DNA from 2 places in the Colwellia sp. MB02u-10 genome. Region 2 is predicted to be linked to the other one. Evidence: predicted binding sites of a transcription regulator. Region 2 holds the regulator's gene; the other holds the start of a gene.
The links. The regulator FNR, encoded in region 2, switches genes on or off when oxygen is low (the NO sensors DNR and NnrR bind a similar motif). The targets are predictions, from matches to a motif close to TTGATCTAGATCAA.
Positions count from the first base shown of each region.

Region 1: the regulator FNR is predicted to act here: its motif matches at 3,826-3,839, upstream of H4J59_RS14885 (GbsR/MarR family transcriptional regulator).

Region 1 covers NZ_JACGVK010000132.1:345,644-353,571, reverse strand. Annotated here, with positions in the region: gene H4J59_RS14900 (manganese-dependent inorganic pyrophosphatase) at 1-602, opposite strand, end outside; gene H4J59_RS14895 (cytochrome d ubiquinol oxidase subunit II) at 735-1,736, opposite strand; gene H4J59_RS14890 (cytochrome ubiquinol oxidase subunit I) at 1,733-3,109, opposite strand; gene H4J59_RS14885 (GbsR/MarR family transcriptional regulator) at 3,224-3,766, opposite strand; gene H4J59_RS14880 (class 1 fructose-bisphosphatase) at 4,131-5,099, opposite strand; gene H4J59_RS14875 (zinc-dependent metalloprotease) at 5,524-7,928, shown strand, end outside.
Region 2 covers NZ_JACGVK010000072.1:41,250-49,177, reverse strand. Annotated here, with positions in the region: gene H4J59_RS02100 (hypothetical protein) at 1-660, shown strand, start outside; gene H4J59_RS02095 (glucosaminidase domain-containing protein) at 718-1,569, shown strand; gene uspE (universal stress protein UspE) at 2,167-3,099, opposite strand; gene fnr (fumarate/nitrate reduction transcriptional regulator Fnr) at 3,273-3,992, opposite strand; gene H4J59_RS02080 (sulfite exporter TauE/SafE family protein) at 4,073-4,735, opposite strand; gene ccoS (cbb3-type cytochrome oxidase assembly protein CcoS) at 4,739-4,984, opposite strand; gene H4J59_RS02070 (heavy metal translocating P-type ATPase) at 4,981-7,380, opposite strand; gene H4J59_RS02065 (FixH family protein) at 7,394-7,894, opposite strand.

The DNA of each region.
Region 1 (7,928 bases), on a different contig from region 2:
CGTAAAACAAGTTCACGTACTGGCGTACCGGCGACTGATGACTTTACGGTGAACATTTCCATGCCCAAGCCTTTGTAATCTTCAATACCAGCAATTTCAGCCAAGGCTTCAACGCATTTTATATCAGCGGTTGTGCAGGTTGGCGATTTAAATATCACTGTGTCTGATAAAATTGCACACATCATGGCGCCAGCAATATTTTTAGGAATTTCAATACTGTGAAAATCGAACATCATTTTAATAATGGTATTGGTACAACCTACAGGGCGAACCCAAATCTCTAAAGGGGTAGACGTGGTAATATCACCCAGTTTGTGATGATCGATAATGCCTAAAACTGTGCTGTCATCAATATCATCAGGGCCTTGAATTCGGTCTGAGTGATCAACAACATAAATGCCGTCAGTATCAGCGAAACTCAATTTAAGCTCAGGTTGTTCTAAGCCAAATTTATCTAAAATGAATAGCGTTTCTGGCGAAAGTTCACCCAAGCGTGCAGGCTGTACATCTTCACCAATTTGGGTTTTTAAATATGAAAGGGCAATGGCTGAACAAATTGAATCTGAATCAGGAACTTTGTGTCCTACGGCATAAGCTGGCATAAATTGTGCTCTCCAAGCGCCGTTAAGATGATAACGGCGCTACTGTATAAGTATTTTCTAGAATATGTCGTATATTCTAGCAAAAATTATAAGCATTAGCCTAGTCACTATTTATACTCTTTTTATACGACTTTAGTAATTAAGCTTGGTGGTTTTACCCCAAAACACTTTATAAGAAAATATGGTGTAAGCAATAATCATGGGTAATACGACTGCCGCGCCAACAAAGATAACCCATAAAGATTCTCGTGCACTTGCTGCTTCAAATATAGTTAATTGAAACGGTACTATATAAGGATAAAAGCTGTAGGCTAAACCACAAAAACATAAAATAAAGAGCATAATTGCCGCTAAAAATGGTAGCCAGCAACCCAGGTCATTTTCCATTGGCACTTTACCTAAATAGCGATGCACGGTAAAAAAAGTAAAGCCAAGTAACAAAGTAATGGGAATAAGTACTATCGCTTGAACGCCACCTAACCATTTATCCATAATTTGTTGATCAATTAATAGGTTGGTGAAGCACACAGCGACAATCCCCAAAGCCATCAATATATTGGTATGCTTTGCCCATTTTGCCGCTTTACGTTGTAGTTCACCTTCAGTTTTCATTACCAGCCATGCCGCACCAATAAAGCAATAACCTGCGGTTACACAAACAGCTGATAAAGCAGAAAAACCCAGGGTTAACCATGAATCTTCAAATGAGGTGATATAGCGTCCCAGCATATAACCTTGTGATAATGTCGCTAATAATGAGCCAAATTTAAACGCGTAATCCCACTTTTTTTTGTCGGTACTAGGTGCTTTAGTACGAAAGTCGAATGATACGCCACGTAAAATCAGTCCCGCTAACATTAAGGCTGTTGGTAGATACAATGCCTGAAAAATAATGGAATGAGCTTTTGGAAACGCAATCAACAACAAGCCAATAGCCATCACTAGCCAAGTTTCATTAGCATCCCAAAATGGTCCAATGGAATAGATCATTGTGTCGCGTTGTTGCTGGTTATCTAATGGCAGTAAAACCCCAACGCCTAAGTCGTAACCATCAAGTATCGCGTAAATTAAAAATGAAAAGCCCATTAAGCCAACGAAAACTATGGGTAGCCAATCTAAAGTTGTGGGGATCATAATTTAGCTCCTAAGGTAGTGTTATTTTGTGCAGTTTGTTTATCGTCTATCATTGGGCCTGTGTCGGTTATTGACACATCGGCTTGTTCTAATATTACTGCACGATTTGCCATAACAAATAGAGTACGAATATAGGCAATCAGCAAAAAGCCATAAATAACCAGATATAAGGTTAAAGACAATACTATGTCTTCTGGTGGCGTGGTAGTTACCGCGTCTTTGGTGCGTAATATGCCCGTAACTAAATAAGGCTGGCGGCCAATTTCAGTGACATACCAACCCGCTAATGTTGCTAGCCAGCCAGAGAATGTCATGGCAATACCTGTTTTTAATAACCAAGGTGGATAGCGTTTTTTGAGAACAAATTGATAAGTGGCCAACCAAGAAAATAACAGCATTAATACACCTACGCCGATCATAATACGAAAGCTGAAAAATACCGGTGCTACAGGTGGATGTTCGCCAACAAAGTCGTTTAAACCTTTTATTTCACCTTGCGCGTCATGGGTCAAAATAATACTAGCCATGTTGGGCACTTTTACTTCAAAGCTATTTTCTCGTGTTTCTTCATTAGGTAAGGCGAATAATAATAATGGCACGCTGGTATCTGTTTCCCAAACACCTTCCATAGCGGCGACTTTTGCCGGTTGATTTTGAAATGTATTCAAGCCATGTAAATCACCAACAAAAATTTGTATTGGTATTAAAATAGCCGCTAAGGTAACTGAAAAGTTCAACGCTTGTTTTACTGACTTTTTATTGTCGCCTTTGAGCAGTCGATAGGCGGAAATACCAGAGATTAAAAATGCTGATGTTAACCCTGAAGCTAATAACATATGCATTAAGCGATAAGGCATAGACGGATTAAAAATAACCTCAAACCAACTGGTAACATGGGCGACACCGTCAATCATTTCGAAACCAGCTGGCGTGTGCATCCAAGCGTTGAGTGATAAAATCCAAAATGCCGATAAGGTGGTACCAAAAGAGACCAGTACCGTGGCAAGGGTGTGAACACGATTAGAGACTCTATCCATGCCAAACAGCATAATTGACAGAAATGACGCTTCTAAGAAGAACGCGGTCATGACTTCATAACCCAGTAATGGCCCCGCAATATTGCCAACAGTTTCCATATAACCAGGCCAATTGGTACCAAACTGGAATGACATGGTAATACCACTGACTACGCCAATAGCAAAGGTTAAGGCAAATATTCTGACCCAAAATCGGTAAACGCGTAACCAGCTTTGGTCTTGTGTTTGGTTAAAGCGCACTTTAAAAAACAGCAATATCCAGCACAAGGCAATATTGATGGTAGGAAATAAAATATGAAAACTAATATTGGCAGCAAATTGGATGCGTGAAAGCATGAAACTTGTGTCGTTAGCAATAGCTGCTGCATCTAACACGTGATGTACTCCACTAGGTTAAGTCATATAACTTGAGTTGTTTATGTTTGAGATACTGGGAGGTGAAATTTTTTGTTATCTTAGTAACAACTTATCTTTAACATCTAAAATCTTACTAATGCCTTCACCCAGTTTGAGTAAAGCGGATAGTTTTTCTGAAGACATACCTTGCATTTCATTAGTCCACTGCGTCACCATCTCCATCAGATCATGCATTTGTTTAACGCGCATTTGGGTATATTCATCTGACTCATTGCTCGGCTGCTCCATTAAGGCATCACGTAATGCCGATAATGTTGGGTCTAACTCGCGCTTTCTTCGTTCAACCACTAAGGTTCGAGCAATTTCCCAGATATCACTTGGCGCTGAGAAGTATTCCTTTCTATCGCCTGGAATATGGTGCAGTTTGATCAGGTTCCAAGATTTAAGTTCTTTTAAACCCATGCTGACATTCGATCGAGATATTTGTAGTGCTTCGCTGATTTGATCGGCATTCAGCGGTGTTTCGGTGAGCACAATAACCGCATACATTTGCCCAAGTGTACGGTTTAATCCCCAGCGTGAGCCCATTTCACCAAAGTGTAATACTAGCGATTGGGTCATAGGTGTAATTTTCATATTTCTGTCCTTCTGTCCTTTCTGAACTTTCAGTAATTTGTGAAAATTGTAACCCTTTTTTGATCTAAGTCAAGTGCGAGCCATAAATAAGGTTAGATATGTTTTTTCTGTGGAATTGATATGAGGCGTTAACAGCATAGTGTTATGAAGCACTAGGGCTGACTTTTCCTATAAAAATATAAGGCTATGACGCTAAAAAAGAAAGAATTAGCGGGTTAAACGCTCATTTGTGGTTAGATATTTAAGGGTGCTTTAATGGGTGAACATGAGGTTAAAGCCGATTAGACCGAAGCGTTATACGAAAAAACCACCGGCATTACATGCGGGTGGTTTATATTTTAGCTTGATGAGTCGTAGGTTAAGTCTACTTGTAATAACCTAAACAGGCTTCAACTTCATTTTTAGAACCCATGATCACTTCAACACGTTGATGAATATCTGTTGGCTCAATATCCATGATACGCCCTTGGCTAGTCATCGCTAAACCACCGGCTTGTTCAATTAAAAAGCTCATTGGGTTGGCTTCATACATTAAACGTAACTTGTAGGGTTTTTCTGGGTTTCTATTATCAGCCGGATAGGTAAATATACCACCACGGGTGAGAACACGATGAATATCACCTACCATAGCGGCAATCCAACGCATATTGAAGTTTTTCCCACGTGGGCCGGTATCACCGGCAAGTAAATCACTAATGTAGTTTTGCATAGGTGGTTGCCAGAAACGTTGGTTTGACATATTAATAGCAAACTCTTGCGTTTCTTCAGGCACTTGTAAATTGCGCTCAACTAATAAGTAACCGCCATGCGTGCGGTCTAAAACATAAAAGTGTGTACCGCTGCCTGTGGTCATAACTAAGGTCGTTGATGGACCATAAAGTACATAACCCGCACAAACTTGGTGATTACCTGATTGCTTAAACATATCAGGATTGCTAGCGGCCATATCTGTTGGCGCTTGGTGAATGGAGAAAATAGTACCAATTAATGAGTTAATATCGATATTTGAACTGCCATCTAAGGGATCAAATGAAACGATATATTTGCCATCTTCGTCACCTGCCACTGACGTGTCTTCTTCTTCAGAAGACACGGCTTTGACAAAGCCTGATTCTAACAAAATATCTTTAAATAACTCGTTGGCAACAACATCGAGTTTCTTTTGCACTTCACCTTGAATATTTTCATCTAAGGTCGAGCCCATTGAGTCACTTAAGTGCCCTTGGCTAACTCGAAAGGAAATTTCTTTGGTGGCAGCTAAAATAGTTTCTATTAATGAAATTAAATCTAACGGTACATTGTCTTCACGTAAAGCGGGAGCTAGTCGTTGCATAGGGTTACCTAATTACTTTAGAGTCATACTCTTATGATAGAGCATATCGTATTTTATTTTCGATGTTATGATGTAGTATACCCATTACAATAAATAATCGAACATATAAAGTGTCCTAAATATCCAATATCTACTTTACTTTTAATCACATACGCTAGCTATGGTTCAATCAAGCCTAGGCTATATCGATATAGGTACCGATGTTTAGTCTGCAACAATAAAATGTGTTCTTGAATATTTATTATTACTACTTGTTTATTACTTATTATTGCTCACTGACTTAATTTAATGGGTATTATCAAAAAATCAAAAGTTAATTTTGAACTGATTATAACAAAAATAAGCGTATTTTCAGTACTTCTAATCATTTTAATTTTAACTAAGCAGGTAATTTATTTAGCTTTACTGACTACAAGGATATGCAATGAGGTTTTTTATTAGGCTAATGGTGTTATTTTTTTACTGTGGCTTGTCAGCGCAAGTGCAGGCAAAAACAGAAAAAAGTTATACTGAATTTATTCAAGACAAGCAGATCCATCAAGGTTACTTTTCTTTTTATCTTGATGATAAAACAGGCAAAGTGTTTTTAGAAGTAGAGAACTTTGAGCAAGAATTTTTATTTCAAAGTGGCTTGCCACAGGGTGTTGGTTCAAATGATATTGGTTTAGACCGCGGCCAATTGGGTGATACTAGGTTAGTGCGTTTTGAAATAGTGGGTGATAAAGTTTTTCTGCGCCAACTCAACACTGATTATCGTGCTAATAGCGATAACATCCTTGAACAGCAAGCGATAGATGAAGCCTTTGCTAGCTCGATTATTTGGGGCTTTAAGGTAAGTCATAGCTCAGCAGATAACCGTAAAACCTTAATTGATTACACGCCATTTTTACTCTCAGATATTCATAACTTGTCGGCGCAATTAAAGCGCACTAAACAAGGCAGTTTTAAGATTGATGCCACGCGCAGTGGTGTTTATAAAAAGCGTACAAAAGCTTTTCCAAACAATACCGAACTAGAGGCCACTGTGACTTATAAAGGCACAGACGCTGGATCTCACTTGCGCTCAGTGACGCCTGATGCCTCAGCGGTTACGGTTAACTTACACCACTCGCTCATTAAGCTGCCTGATAATAGTTATCAAACACGAAAGTTTCATCCCTTTAGTGGCTTTTGGCAGCACGCCTATGCAGATTATGCCAGCGCCATTGATGAGCCATTGATTAAACGCAATATTCCTCGCCATCGTTTAGTTAAGCAAAACCCTGCAGCTAAAATAAGTGCAGCGGTAGAGCCGATTATTTATTACTTAGATGCCGGAGTCCCTGAGCCGATTAAAAGTGCCTTGCTAGATGGCGCGCGTTGGTGGGATCAAGCCTTTTCTGCTATTGGTTATAAAAATGCCTTTCAAGTTAAGCTGCTACCAAGTGACGCCGACCCCATGGATGTTCGTTACAACGTTATTCAATGGGTACATCGCGCTACACGCGGTTGGTCTTATGGCTCATCAGTGATCGACCCGCGTACCGGCGAAATCATTAAAGGCCATGTCACCTTAGGCTCTTTACGTGTTCGCCAAGACTATTTAATTGCCTTAGGCTTAACGTCACCGTTTAAAAATGCCAATACTGACACTAGCGCTATGAAAGCCATGGCGTTAGCGCGCATTCGTCAATTAGCGGCACATGAGGTTGGTCACACCTTAGGCATCGCACATAATTTTGCCGCCAGTGTTAATAATCGAGCGTCAGTGATGGATTATCCCCATCCGTTAATTACCATTGAAAATGGCCAGATAAGCTTAGCTAATGCTTATGCCGAAGACATCGGTGAATGGGATAAATATGTGATTGCTTATGGTTATGCTGAGGTAGAAAAAGCACAAGAAGCCCAGTTTTTGACTGAGTTAATAGCAGCAACCCAAAAAAAGGGGCTGAAGTATATTTCTGACCCCGATGCAAGATCGCAATCAAGCGCTCATGCTACAGGGCATTTGTGGGACAATGGTCAAGATGCGGCTACAGAGTTAAACCGTGTTTTAGCGGTTAGAGCACTGGCATTAGAAAACTTTGGTTTGAACAGTATACCGGTTGGTACGCCGATGTCTGAACTCGAAAAAATATTAGTGCCCATTTACAATTTTCATCGCTTTCAGGTACAAGCCGCGGCAAAATTAATTGCCGGTGTTGACTATGGCTATCAACTGCGCAGTGAACAATTTAGTAATCAGCAAACCAGGGTTGCAGGCAAATCTCAACAAGCAGCACTTGATGCCTTACTCGCAACGCTAAGCGTAGAAACCTTAACACTGCCCGCTAAAATCACCGCCTTAATACCCCCTAAGGCCTATGGTTATAGTCGCGATAGAGAAAGTTTTAATAGCCAAACAGGGGTGACTTTTGACCCCATCAGTGCCGCAGAGGCAAGTGCAAAACACACATTGTCGCTATTACTCAATACCGAGCGACTAGCAAGACTGCAGCAACAAGCCATGCTTGATAACGATATTCCGTCAGTGGCATTTTTACTCAATAAACTGGTCAAAGGCACAATAAAATCAGCACCAAAAAGCTCAACAGCCATGTTAGTGCAACAAAGGGTAAATCAGCAATTAATTGAGCATTTACTTGTGCTTTGGCATAGCCAAAATATTGTGCCAGAAGTCAGAGCTGAAGTGTATGTAACATTAACAGATTTAGCTCTATGGTTAACCGATAAGCGCAGCACACGAAAATACCCAGGCTTTCGAGCGCACTTTCAGTTATTAGCTCAGCAAATTAATTACAGCTTAGCGCATGATAAGTCATCGACACCGGCATCCAAGATAACACT
Region 2 (7,928 bases):
AATTTAGGGCTGTTTACTTGTTTGATGATTGGCATGTTGGTTTCATTGTTAGTGAGCAGTCAGTTGGGTGGTATTGAAGTGGCCATTCAAGATCAAAGATCAGCCACTCTACTTAATATTATCGTCACTTTAGTGGTTTATCCTTTTATCGTTGGTGTTGAAATGATGGGTATTTTCCATTCAGTTGGCTTAAAAACCCGAGCAAAATTGGTTTTTGGTTTTTTAAAGCGAGGCAGCTGGGTTGCTGTTAGTGCCTTATTAACCTCAACCTTGGTTACCATAGGTTTAACATTATTTTACTTGCCTGGTATATTTTTGGCGGTAGCCTTGTCACTCGCATTGCCTTTGGTGGTAGAAAAAAAAATGTCGCCTATAAAAGCCATTTCAATAAGCATTCAAGCTACCCGTTTTCAATGGTTTAAAATTTTCGCCATTTATCTGATACTGGCTTTAGCTGTACTGATATCAGCTTTACCTGTTGTAATGGCGGGTGAATCTGAACTTAGCTTTATCGCTATCGCATTTTTCTTATTTTGTTTAGCTTATATAGTGCCGTTGTTTTATAACGTAAAGGGAATTTTATACCGAGAAATATTTGGTTTACAGATGGAAATAGCCGCTGATCAAACCAAGACAATAAATGACACTTTTTCAGCCTGATTTACCGTATTTTTTCAATATATGAGATTAAAGATCATTGTATAAGGAGCTATTAGCTTGACGATATTTAATAAGCAAAACTTTTTAGGGTTTATTTTTTTAGTTTTGCTGAGTGTGGGGTTAATCGCACCATTTACCTTCTTACCTTTGCCTCAAAGTACACCGACTGAAGAGCCGGTGCCGGTAATACCGAAAACGGTTAAGAAGGTCATTAAAGTAGTTGAGCAACCGTTACACAAAGTCATTTTACCAGACTTCGCTAAAATTCGTGATGTAAAAGAGAAAAAACGTCGTTTTTTTGCTTTTATTAAACCCGCAGTACAGGCTGAAAATAAAAAAATACTGATTTTGCGTGCTGAAGTGGCACGCTTAATTGCACAGTTAACCTTAGAACAGCCCTTTAGTGCGGAAGAATACACTTTAGTAAGCAGTTTGAGCAAAAAATATAAAGTCAGTGAAAAGTTTTCTCTATTACGACAATTATATGAATTACAGCTTAAAATTGACATTATTCCACTAGCCCTTGTTTTAGTGCAAGCGGCCAATGAATCTGCTTGGGGAACCTCTCGCTTTGCTCGAATAGGTTTAAACTTTTTTGGCGTCTGGTGTTATAGGAAAGGTTGCGGCATGGTGCCAGGTAGTCGTAATACCGGTGCTAAGCATGAAGTCGCCGCTTATAGCTCTATTAGTTTAGGTATCGCACGTTATTTGCACAATATTAATACTAACGGTGCTTATACGGTATTTAGATCGATTAGAGGCCAATTACGCGATCAAAACCAGCCGCTAGCACCAGAAATTCTTGCAACAGGATTAATGCGTTATTCTGAGCGTGGCATAGATTATGTTTTGGAATTAACTGACATGATCCGCCATAATCAACATTACTTCGCGCTATATAATAAATAAGCGATAATAAATAAGCGCTATCCAAATGTGCTATTCCTAATTTATGTATAAAAATGGATTTATAAATAAAATCAAATGTTAGGCCAGTTAAAAATTTGCGCTTGAATTGCTTTGAAAAAGTAGTGTTTCCTCAGTTTTTTATCAGTAAAAATAATAACCTCTAAATTAACTATTCTCTTATTATAATGCTATCACAGGTAACTGTTTGGCATTATTTACTTTGGGGACATTATCGTCAAATATTTTAGCTAAAGGCCGTTAAAACTTCAGTCATAGTGCGCTTTTGCTTGAAGAAAAGGTCGATTTTGCATCAGATTTCTTTATAAACCCCTAATACCAATCTCACTAATTATTTGGTTATTTTTACTGGTTAAAATAACCAACTACTGCGTTATTTATTTAATAATTAGAACAACTAGTTATTAAATAAATGCCTTATATTTGGCCATTTTTCCTGCGTATAGAGTAGACCACCTAATTAATGAAATTGGTATAATAGATATCAAGGCATAAGCTAGTTTAAGTCATTAAACAAGAAAAGTTGAACTAGGCGTTTAATGACCCAATTCAACTTTATGTGAGTGATGTTAGCGGTTATTAATCAACATCAAGTGGTGAAATGTAACCATCGGGTTTTAATGCTAATACATCACAATTAAGCCTATCAATAACATGCTCTGCGGTATTACCAATTAGCGCTGCCGATAAACCGGTACGGCCAATAGTACCAAGAATGACTAATTCCGCATCTAATTCAGCGGCTATGCTTTGAATGATATCTTCCGGTAAACCCTCTTTAATATGGGTGTTTTCTGGCGCAATATTAAAGGCAGTTGCATGTGCTAACATCGCTTTTTGATGATGTTTTAACATCGAGCGATTATAATCACTGGCATTAAACTCTGGGATTTCTATGGCAATATTAACTGGCGTACCCGGGAATGAGTTAACTAGGTGTAAATTAGCTTTCATGACTTGGGTTAGCTGTTTAGCTTCTGCTGTGATTTTGTTATTAAGCGCTTTATGTTCTTCCTCTTCACTACCAATGTTTAACGCGGCAAGAATATTACCGTTATCAGGCCATAAATGCTCTTTCACGAGTAAAACAGGGCAAGGACATTTACGCAGAATATGCCAATCGGTAGGAGTAAATATGACAGATTTGAATTTGTCGTGTTGATGAGTACCTTTAATAACAATGTCATAGCCATTATCGAGTACTTGAGCAATAATTTGCTCAAAGGGACGGTTATGCCATATAACTCGACAATCGATAGAAATTCCGCTTAAATCAAGGTCAGCGAGTAAAGACTCTAGCCATTGAGTGCGATCATTAATAACTGATTGGCGCATGGCTTCACGCTCATCACTTGACAGCATGGTGGTCATTTCATAAGAAAAATCATAGATGGTCAAAAATGCGGTAATGCTAGCGCCTGTTTTACGCGCTAATTCTATCGCCCGGTTTACCGCTTTTTGTTCTTCTGTTGTTGGGTCAACAATCGCGAGTATTTTTTGATACTTTTCCATAGCTAATTCCTTTATCAATTGTCTACTAGTGTTATAACAATAGTCTACTTTGAAGCAATAATAGTTGTCTTAAATCAAATTATTATGCTGTCGACGATAAATAATATTTCACGCTAACCATAGCGTGAAATACCTTAATAAGGCAATGTAGAAAAGCAGGTGTTAGCGTTACATTAAAGTGCGGCACATTCGTTTAATTTGTCGAAACTTAGAATAGTAATGAGTTTACCATCAACGGCAATTAAACCATTTTTATGAAAACGGTTAAGCAAACGGCTGATGGTCTCAACCGTTAAACCAATATAGTTACCAATATCACTGCGAGTCATAGATAAACGAAACTCAGATGGAGATAAACCACGGGCATGGTAACGAATACTTAAGGTACTGATAAATGTTGCTAGTCGTTGCTCGGCATTTTTACGATTAAGTAATGTTAGCATCTCTTGATCTTCACGGATCTCAGTACTCATCATACGCAAAATTTGTTTTTTTAATTTTGGCATGCTGTTCGATAAATTATCGAGCGTATTATAAGGGATCTCACAAACCATTGAGGTTTCTAGCGCTTTAGCGAAACTTGGATGTTCAGCATTAGCAATAGCATCAAAGCCAAGTAAATCACCCGCTAAATGAAAGCCAGTAATCTGTTCTTCACCGTGTTTATTAATGGTGTAGGTTTTAAATGTACCCGAACGGATGGCGTAAAGCGCATGCATGGGTTGACCATCGTTAAATATTTGCTCGCCTTTATGGATCGGCAGCTTACGGTCGATAATATTGTCTAAAGATTCTAACTCTTTATCATTGAGGGAAAAGGGTAAACATAATTCACTAAGACTACAGTTTTGGCAGTGAATATGTTGATGAATAGTGCATGATTTATAATTCATAATATCCTTTAAAATTTTTCATGATGTACCCATGAATTTTTCCATGATTTTATATATATATAATGTCCATATCAGGTACGTTATATATATGAAATTAGTATAGTATAGATGCCGTATGAAATCACTAAGCTGGCTGCCATCTTTCTAAATAGTGTATGACTCAATAATGATTTAATACTTATAGTACCTAGTGATACTGAAAGTAAAGCAGGTAAGGTGCCTAGTCCAAAGAAAAACATGATTAAGGCACCATCAAGGGGATCGGCACTAGCCAATGCCCAAGTTAGTGTAGAATATACCAAGCCACAAGGTAACCAGCCCCAGAGTGCGCCTAAAGCGAAAGCACTTTTTACGTTTTTAATGGGAATAAATTTTTTAGTTTGTGGTGCTATGTAGCGCCAAATATTCTTGCCTAAATGTTCAACGCGGCTTAACCACATAAACCACTGGCCTAAATACAAACCTAATAAGATAAGAAAAACACCCGCAACAGTTTTTAACAGTGAAACAGGTACGCCGATATTTTTGGTCGCCATTGAACTGGTGAATGCGACGAGAGCGCCAATAAGACTATAAGAGGCGATACGACCAAAGTTATAGGCCAATATAATTGCGTATTTTTTATGCCGAGAGGTATCAGAAATCGCCGTCGTCAGCATGGTGCTGATGCCACCACACATGACTATACAATGGCCTGAGCCTAATAATCCGATGATAAATGCGGAGAAAAAATCAAGGCTCATAGACTATTTTTTTACCTGTGCGTCTGCTTGCTCTTGTGAGGTGTTTTTTTTGTCTATCTGTTTTTTTATTGGCGTAGCATTATTGCTTTGATGAATGCTTTTTTTATCATTATCATCTTCAAATAAAATGCTCATGCCTTGCTTTTCTAAATCATCAAATTGCTCAGTTTTTACCGCCCAAAAAAAGAGATAAATACCAATAGCGGTAAGTAAAATAGCAATAGGAATTAATACGTATATCACACTCATTTTTTTAATAACCTTAAAGAATTACTTACCACTAATATTGAACTGGCCGACATACCAATGACTGCCATATATGGCGCTATATAGCCCATAACCGCTAATGGCAATACAATGGCATTATAACTAAAAGCCCAAAGGTAATTTTGCTTTATAATTCGCGCAGTACTTAAGGATACCTGTCGCAGTGTTTGCACACCTTTGAGTTTATTGTTCAGTAATATCACATCCGCACCGCTTTTAGCAATATCAGTACCACTGCCCATGGCAATGGACAAATGCGCCGCGCCCAATACTGGAGTATCGTTTACGCCATCACCTATCATAGCTACAGCATGTGAGGCTTGCTGTAGTTTAATAGCATTGACTTTGTCTTGTGCAGTTAAATCTGCTTGTACGCTATTAAGTTGCAGCTTTGCTTGTAATTTATTACAGCCTTGTCGGTGATCACCCGATAACATAACAGTTTTAATGTTTTCATGATGTAAAAAATCAATTAATGCTTTAGCATCTTCACGCAGGCCATCATGTAAATAAAATTCAGCAACTAACTTATCATCTTGCATTAATACGCACTGCGCACTGTGCGCACTGTTGTCATTATGACTGAGTAGCCATGAGTTTTTACCAATTCTGTAATGCTGGTTATTAACCTCACCAGAAATACCGGCACCTGGCGCAACCACCACTTGAGTTGTTGTTTGGCTAAAATCACGAAACGGGCTAAAGGCTTTTGCTAGGGGGTGAGCAGAGTGTGCTTCTAAGGCCGCCGCAATAGCTAACACTTGTTGTTGCCCATCCGGAGCGTTTTTATCTGCAAATGCGCCATAAGTTTTGACTTCTGTAATGGTAAATTCACCCGTCGTTAAAGTGCCAGTTTTATCAAAAGCCATCACCTCAATTTCAGGCATAGTTTCTAGTACATGTGCTGATTTAATCATGATCCCTTCACGGTTAAGGCGAGTAGTTGCACAAGTTAATGCCGTAGGTGTTGCTAATGACAAAGCACAGGGACAAGTTACCACTAAAACAGATAAGGTGATCCAAAACGCTTCTGCTGGTTGATGTTGAGACCAATATATTGCGGTAACAATGGCAACAACTAGGATAAGAGCAACAAAATATTGGGCAATTTTATCTGACAATTGCGCCAATTTAGGTTTATGGCTTTGGGCACTCTCACTTAAGCGAATTAATTGGCTTAAAAATGATTCTTGGTTACTGTGGTTAACTTTTGCTGTTAAATTACCATCACCATTTATAGTACCGGCATAAAGATTATCTAGTGTTGTTTTATGCAATGGCAGTTGCTCACCAGAGAGCATGGCTTCATTGATTTGGCTAGTACCCGTTATTATTTCGCAATCTGCGGGTATGGTTTCACCGGGTTTTATTAAAATAATATCATCCGCTTTTAAATGTGCTGCTGAGATAAAACGTTCAATGCCCTTTTCAATTTTAGTGGCGGTCATCGGCATTAATTTTAATAAATTTGCCGAAATGTCAGCAGCGCGGCTGCGGGCCCTAAATTCTAGAAACTTACCAATCAGTAATAAGAAGGTAAACATGGACACTGACTCGAAATACACTTCACCTTGTTGAGTAAATGTTGCCCAAACGCTAGCAAGAAAAGCCAAGCTAATCGCAATAGAGACAGGTACATCCATTGAAAGTTGTCGCGCTTTCAAAGCAAAAAAAGCACTTTTATAAAACGGGAAGGCGCCATAGCTAACAATGGGTAGGGTTAAGAAAAGGCTAGCCCAGCGCAAATACTGTACATTGTACTCAGCCATATCGGCAAAAGCACCAAAGTATAAACCAAACGCGATCATCATTACTTGCATCATTAAAATGCCTGAAATACCTAAGCGTTTAATAAAGTTTTTTGCTTGTTTTTTATTGGCCTTTTCAGCTGTACTGGCTTTAAAGGGGAGGGCGTGATAGCCAATTTTATCAATTAAACTCAGTATCTCACTGAGTTTAATTTGGTTTTCTTGCCATTGGACTGTTGCTCTTTGTGTTGTGGCGTTAACATTAATTTTATTAATGCCATCGATTTTTCTGATTTGCATTTCTATTAACCAAGCACATGCTGAGCAACTTATACCTTCAATGGTTAATATAGTTTCTTTAAAGCCATCATGATAATAAGCAAACTCGTTTTGTAAGCTTTCATCATCAAGAATTTTATTGCGTTGCAGTTGTTCAGGTATTAATACTTCGCCTTTTTGCGCTGGCGCACTGCGAAAACGGTAATAGTCAGTTAAATTGTTGTCGACAATAGTTTGTGCTACCGCTTGGCAACCTATGCAGCACATAGGTTGGTTAATATTTTCAATACTCGTGGTTAAATTAATGCCATTGGGTACGGTCTCACCGCAATGAAAACAGTCTAGGTTCATTAAGCTTGGCTCATTAATTTGCTTGGGCTGTGTCCGGTGATATCGCAATAAAATCGGATTGAGGTAGGGTGATCACGGCTTGAATTTTCCAGTGATTTTCAAACGGAGTGATGGTTACCTGCCATTTACCGGACACATTTTTATCAGCTTCAAAAATGTGGGTAAAGTTACCGTTGCCGTCAGGTGTTAATACTAAAGAGAAATCTCTATCCGCTAGGGTTGGGTGATAGAAATTGACATTGAGTAAAGGAAATTCTTTTTCTATACCTGTTGGGCGAATAATGAGCTGATCGTCAACAAGTTTTAAACCAAAGTCCATCCCAAGCTTTTGCGCTTGTTTAATTTTACCCAATTCAAGGTTAATCGCTTTACCTTTTTTATAATAATCTCCAACGACCAAAGTGTCAGGATTAGTATTGGCAATAATGAACGTGGCAATGCCGGCAACTACCACGGTAAAAGGCAATATAAATACAAACCATGCCCAAGGTTCTCGGTACCAAGATGTTTTCATGAAAGTTTCTTCTTTGCTGAGAGAGTGAATATTA